One region of the Megasphaera sp. UBA4233 genome, then DNA from elsewhere that is predicted to be linked to it. Evidence: riboswitches for the same ligand, from Rfam matches in the RefSeq annotation. Region 1 holds a riboswitch; the other holds the start of a gene.
The links. Region 1 has a riboswitch for cobalamin ahead of B2U90_RS03410 (MotA/TolQ/ExbB proton channel family protein). Riboswitches for the same ligand answer to the same signal wherever they lie in the genome.
Positions count from the first base shown of each region.

Region 2: linked by a shared signal. The riboswitch ahead of B2U90_RS09755 (sirohydrochlorin cobaltochelatase) and the one ahead of B2U90_RS03410 (MotA/TolQ/ExbB proton channel family protein) in region 1 are both predicted to bind cobalamin.

Region 1 covers NZ_DGXL01000014.1:66,037-69,328, forward strand. The annotation lists gene B2U90_RS03400 (PHP domain-containing protein) at 1-375, shown strand, start outside; gene B2U90_RS03405 (Asp23/Gls24 family envelope stress response protein) at 432-1,262, shown strand; cobalamin riboswitch at 1,297-1,473, shown strand; gene B2U90_RS03410 (MotA/TolQ/ExbB proton channel family protein) at 1,593-2,207, shown strand; gene B2U90_RS03415 (ExbD/TolR family protein) at 2,211-2,624, shown strand; gene B2U90_RS03420 (TonB-dependent receptor plug domain-containing protein) at 2,621-3,292, shown strand, end outside.
Region 2 covers NZ_DGXL01000026.1:96,897-100,188, forward strand. The annotation lists gene B2U90_RS09750 (LysR family transcriptional regulator) at 1-777, shown strand, start outside; gene B2U90_RS09755 (sirohydrochlorin cobaltochelatase) at 931-1,968, opposite strand; cobalamin riboswitch at 2,095-2,272, opposite strand; gene ptsP (phosphoenolpyruvate--protein phosphotransferase) at 2,364-3,292, opposite strand, start outside.

The DNA.
Region 1 (3,292 bases):
TTTCCCGATGTGAAAGCCGTATTCGATACGATACTGTACCGCGGCGGCCCGGCCTACGTGCCGTATCACCGCCTGACTGTCGATGCCTGTATCGACCTGATCCATACGGCAGGAGGGCTGGCTTTCCTGGCCCATCCGGGACTGTTGAAGCGGACCTTGTCCCGGGTCCTGGCCTTTCCCTTTGACGGGCTGGAAGTCTATCACCCCAATAACCGCGGCCGCTGTGACGAATTCCTGCGCATCGCCCGGGAGCATCACTGGCTGGTGAGCGGCGGTTCCGATTTCCATGGCGTACCGGGCCGGTTCCCGGAAACGGTCGGGTCCTATGCCGTAGATGAATCGTACGTGCACGGGCTGCTGGCCTATCGGCCGTAAGACCGGGAAGCGGCAGGGCAGTCTATGTCATGGCAGGCAGAAAGAAAGGATGAGGAATGATGCATATTACCGGCTTTATCGGTGCCAGCGGGACAGGGAAGAGTTATCATGCCCTGGTCGTGGCGCACGAAAGGAATATCGACTGTATCATCGATGACGGCCTGCTCATTTATCAGAACCGCATCGTCGCCGGCCAGTCTGCCAAGGAGGAAACGAACCGCATGCAGGCCGTGCGCCGGGCTATTTTCCTCGACCCGGCCCATGCTGAAGCCGTCCGCAAGGCACTCCTTACGATCCAGCCGCCGCGGCTTCTCATCCTGGGTACGTCGAAGCATATGATATGCCGCATCTGCCAAGCCCTGCACCTTCCTCATGCGGATGATTATATCCATATCGAAGAGGTATCCTCGGCAGCGGAAATCGCCAAAGCCAGGGATATCCGCCTGAAAGAAGGCAAGCATATCATCCCCGTGCCGACGATGGAGCTGAAATCTCATTTCCACGGTTATCTCCTCGATCCCATCCGTTCGTTCCTGTCCGGCCGGGGTGGCAGGAAATCCGGCGTGGAGCAGTCTGTCGTCCGTCCCGTATTCAGCTATTATGGCAAGCTGGTCTTTTCCGATGATGTCCTCTTTGCCCTCGTCCGCCATACGCTCAAAGGGATGAGCGGTATTGCCCGGGTGAACCGTGTCAAGGTGGCCAAGAACTACTTGTCCCATGCCAACGGCCTGGCCATTATCCTGACGCTGACCATTTATTACGGGGAAAATATCCGCCAGCTCCTGCGCCGCGTCAAGGACGAGGTACAGCAGTCTGTCGAATACACTACAGGAATGTCTGTGGATGTTATGAAAATTACCATTCGTGGCATTGCGCCCCGTTCTTGACAGTCTGCAAGATGCCATGCTACCATTAAATACAACTGCATAGGAGCTGTCAGGTGTCGCAAGACTCAATAGAAAAGCCGGTATAAGCCGGCGCGGTCCCGCCGCTGTAAGGAGGAGCGCTGCTGCAGAAACGCCACTGTATATCTGTATGGGAAGGCGCAGCAGGGTCATGAATCCGAGCCAGAAGAACTGCCTGACAAAGAATCACCGGCAGACCTGCGAGCGATGGGGATGGGGATTAGGACTCTGTTCTGTTATAAACCGTAAGGATGACGTATCCCTGCGGTTTTTTTCTGTTTCAGTTGTTTCAGTATGTATAGGAGCGGTAGTATGGAAGCGATTACTAGTGGATTTTTGTTGTTCCGGCAGGGTGGGATTGTCATGTACATCCTCCTGTTGTGTTCATTGTTTGTCGTCTATATCGGTATGGAACGGGCTATTTTTTATACCCACATGGATGCCGGGGCAGCCTTTGCCCAAAGGTTTTACACGTATATGAAACTGGGACAGTACGATAAAGCGCGGACGCTGGCCGATGAAAGCCAGGGAGGGCTGGCCTATATCCTGCGCGACGTCTTTGCCGGCCGTACGGGCAGGGATGTCCGGGCTTATATCGAACTGCAGTCGGGCATTCTCATGGCAAAGCTGCGCAGCCGCCTGTATTATCTCAGTGTCATCGTGACCCTGGGGCCGATCCTGGGCCTGCTCGGAACCATCAGCGGTATGATCCGGGCCTTTAGTATTTTCAACGTACAGACTGGCCAGTCGGCCGCTATCACCGGCGGCGTCGGCGAAGCGCTCATTGCTACGGCTTTCGGCCTATGCGTGGCTATCCTGGCCCTGCTGATCCATTCGTATTTCACGCAGCGCCTGGACCGGATCATCACCGATATGGAGCTGTGTTTTTCGGCTCTCGAAACGATGCCCCGGGAAAAGGAGGACTGAGCCATGCGTTTACGGGATCCACGGTATTTCAAGCAGCCGTCGATCATGATAATCCCCATGATCGATGTCATGTTCTTTCTCCTCGTCTTTTTCATGATGACCTCGTTGTCCATGGTCGATCTGCGTACCATGGGGGTCGATCTTCCCTTTGCCTCCCAGGCAGAGCAGCAGCCGGCGGCACAGTACGTCGTCACCCTGCGCCGCGATGGCTCGCTATGGCTGGACGATGCGCCCGTCGATAAGGAGCGCCTGCTGGCGTCGGCACGGGAACAGCAGCAGAAAGACAGCCGCTTCAACGTCGTCGTCCGTGCCGATAAAGGACTCGATTACGGAACGGTCATGGGCCTCCTCGACGACTTCAAGCGCGTGGGCATCGTCCGCATTGGCCTGGCTGCAGAAAGCGGGGCTGAGCCGTGACATGGGAGAAGAAGAAAGGGCGCGTCGCCGCCGGTCTGTCCGTGTCTCTCCATGCGGCGGTTTATCTGGCCCTGGCAGCAGGCGGCTTTTTTACCATAGCCTACAACTACACACGGCAGGAGCCCGGCACCGTTACGGTCTATAATGCCAATGACCTGTCCGGTGCCGGCGGCCGGGATGCGGCAGGGACGGACGGCAATAGCGGAAGCCCCCTGGCTTCAGAACGTCAGGAAGGCGGCCGCATAAGAACGGACGCCGCACAAGCGCCTTCCATGGCGGCCACGGTGACAAATACCTATCATACGGGACCGGTGCATACCGCCGCGACGGCAGGAGAACCGTCCCGGTCTGGCCGGGCAGAAACGGCCGGTCCTGGAATGGCTCATGGCGACGGCGGCAGCGGACGGGCAGCCGGTCCCGGGACGGACGAAAGCGCGGCACCGTCCGGCTCGATTCATGTCGCCGGTGCCCTGGCGGATATGCTCGATGCCCTGCGGGACAGGCTCCCCGATATAGGGAAACGGGCAGATAAGGAACGGCCTGTTCCCTCTGTTCCGGCCCGTCAGTCCAATACGACCATCATCACCCGGGAGGACATCCAGACCCACCGGGACCAGACCGTCCAGGAAGCACTGCAGCGCGTGACCGGCGTCACCGTCAACGAACAG
Region 2 (3,292 bases), on a different contig from region 1:
ATTTTTATCCGGACCAGCCGTGGTATCACAGTGACAGCAAAAGGATTAGAATTTATTGGCTGCGCACGACAGGTCATCCAGCAAATGAATGTACTGCAGGATACATATATTACTATGCGGCCACAAAAAACATATTTCAGCGTATCTACCCAGCATTATGTATTTGCAACGAATGCTTTCGTAGATATGATTCGTAAATATGGACAGGAACGCTATGAATTCTGTCTCAACGAAACACAGACATACCAGATTCTGGAAAACGTTAAAAATCATATCAGTGAACTGGGGATCATCTACCTGAGCAATACAAATGAAATCGTGATTCGCCGTACCTTAGAGGATATGCGTTTAGAATTCCATCCACTTTTTACAGTTAAACCACACGTCGCTTTATATGTAAAACACCCACTGGCATGTCATACCTCTCTCAAGCTGATCGATTTGATTGAATATCCACGGTTAAAATTTATACAGGGAAATTATGAATCTTCTTTTTTTTCTGAAGAATTGTATTCATCCCTTCCCGTAGATAAAGAAATACGGGTCAGTGACAGAGCCGCTATGATCAACATGATGATTGGCCTCAACGGCTATTCCATCTCTACGGGAATATTTCCCAAATACATGCAGGGCGATGCCATTAAAGGAATCCCACTGCATGAAAAAGAGAGGATGACTGTAGGATATGTCATTAACACAGGCCAGACGCTGTCCGATTTGGGAATGATGTATATAAAAGCGCTGGAACAATATCAAAATGGCGGAAAGCTCCTTTGAAATTTGTTAGAAAAAATAATATATCATTACCTGAAAATACGATAACAATAAGTACTCCATGATAGTTACACTGATTCATGTATGTCATTTAAAATCGTAAAAACCGGGGCTGCCCATAACGACAGTCCCGGCTTTTACATGTATATTAATTTTTTAATGGCGCATCATATGGGATTTTGCCGGAATTCCGTTGTCTTTTTCCAGGGCATCCCAGGCTTCATTGGCCCGTTCTACGAACATCTTGCGCACGGCTGTATTTTCACCGAGGCCATGAATATAGGGTGTGACTTTGAATCCTTCTTTTTCCAGGATACTCTTGTGGGAATCGGCGTCAGCACCGGCCATATCATTGTTGGCATGGTCGCCGGCGACCATCATCATGGGCATGAGTGTCACGTGCTGGATACCCTTAGCCTTCAGCATAGGAATGACCGTATCCAGATGAGGCCAGCCTTCGACGGAGTAAACGTAGACATTGCCGAGATGGGCTTCGTCAATCCGGTTCTGCAAGACAGAATAGTAGGCATTGGCCGGATGGGGCGTGCCGTGGGCCATAACCAGGACGGCGTCTTTTTCGCCCATTTTCGGGAACTGTGTAGAAAGAGCCTGCACGAATTCACTGACATCGTCGCGCTGGTTTTCCTGTCCCATCCAGTAGAGAAGAGACGTACCCATCGTCATTTTTTTGAAATCCTTTTTATACATGTCGTAAATAGCCGTATCGTAGGCGTACTCCATACCGGGGATGACATCGAGAGATGTCAGGGCCACCCGCGTATATCCCTGGGCTTTGAGGTCTGCCATGGCTTTTTCCGGTGTAGGAATTTCCAGACCTTCATTGGCTTTGATGCGATCGACGATAATATGAGAGGTGAAGGCCAGGACGACTTTCGTATCCGGATGGGCAGCCTGGATATCGGCCACCGTTTTTTCAATCGTTGCCTTACGGCTGTCTTTAAATGTCGTACCAAAACTCATGACGACAATGGCATCTTTATTGGCCGCATCCTGCATAGCCGGGTTATTATACGTACGTACGCCTATTTCTGCGGCCTGTTTGAGAGCCGGTGTCGCATCTTTGACTTCCGGATTCAGGGTATACGAGGCCTGGGCCGGCATACCCGTAAAAGTCCCGAATGCCGTAATAGCCAGGGATAACATCAATACTGTCTTCAGTTTCTTACCGAACATATCCATCACTCCTTAAGAAATATACAAACGGCCTGCCTTAATATGCAAAAGCCGCAAGGATATCCTTGCGGCTTATTGATGCGCCAATTCGCATTATAATCTCCATTCCCATCGCTCGCAGGTCCATCGGTGATTATCAGTCAGGCAGTTCTTCTGGCTTGGCTTCATGGCTTTGCTGCGCCTTCCCATACGAATCGTACAGTGACATCATTGCAGCATCGCTCTTCCTCACAGCGGCGGGACCGCGCCGGCTTCTACCGGCTTTTCTATTGAGTCTTGCGACACCTGACCTGCATATTAAACTAATTTTACTCTACCACAATCCATTACTATCTGTCAATTAACCCATACTGAATATATATCATGACAGCCGTGGAATTTCTCATATATAGTACTTATTTCTTCAAATCAAGAGACCGGATTTTTTCCCGGAGGGGCAGTACGGCCGGAGGGCTGACAGACAATTCATCGACGCCCATGCGCAGGAATGTCTCCGTCAGCGCAAGGTCTGCACCGAGTTCCCCGCAGATGCCGACCCAGATTCCTTCCTTATGGCCGTTGGCAATGGTCTGTCCGATAAGACGAAGCACGGCCGGATGATGGGCATCGAAGAACGCATCGAGCTGAGTCTGCTGGCGGTCGATAGCCAGTGTATACTGGGTCAGGTCATTGGATCCGATACTAAAGAAATCCACTTCCTTAGCCAGTTCATCACTCATGACGGCCGCAGCCGGCGTTTCGATCATGATGCCCACTTCCATATGAGGATCGTATTTCATGCCCTGTTCATCCAGTTCACGCTGTACATCCTGGAGGATTGCCTTGGCACGGCGCACTTCACCGGTAGAAATAATCATGGGGAACATGACGGCAATGGTACCAAAGGCCGATGCCCGGCAGAGTGCCCGTAACTGCGTCCGGAACAACTCCGGCCGGGTCAGGCAGATACGGATAGCCCGCATGCCCATGGCAGGATTTTCTTCCGGGGCCAGATTGAAATAATCGACTTTTTTATCGGCACCGATATCGAGAGTACGGATGATGACTTTTTTTCCTGCCATCGTCTGGGCCGTCTTTTTATAGGCTTCAAACTGTTCTTCTTCTGTCGGATAGGTATTCCGTCCCAGATAGAGGAACTCACTGCGGAACAGGCCGATTCCTTCGGCATCATTTGAAAGGACCTGGGGCAGATTGTCAGGATTTCCAATATTGGCATAGACATCAATGTGGCGGCCATCACGGGTTACTGATTCGGTTCCGCGTACCGATTCCAATTCCTGCCGGCGCCGGATTTCTGAATTCTGCCGTTTCTTCATGCGTTCCA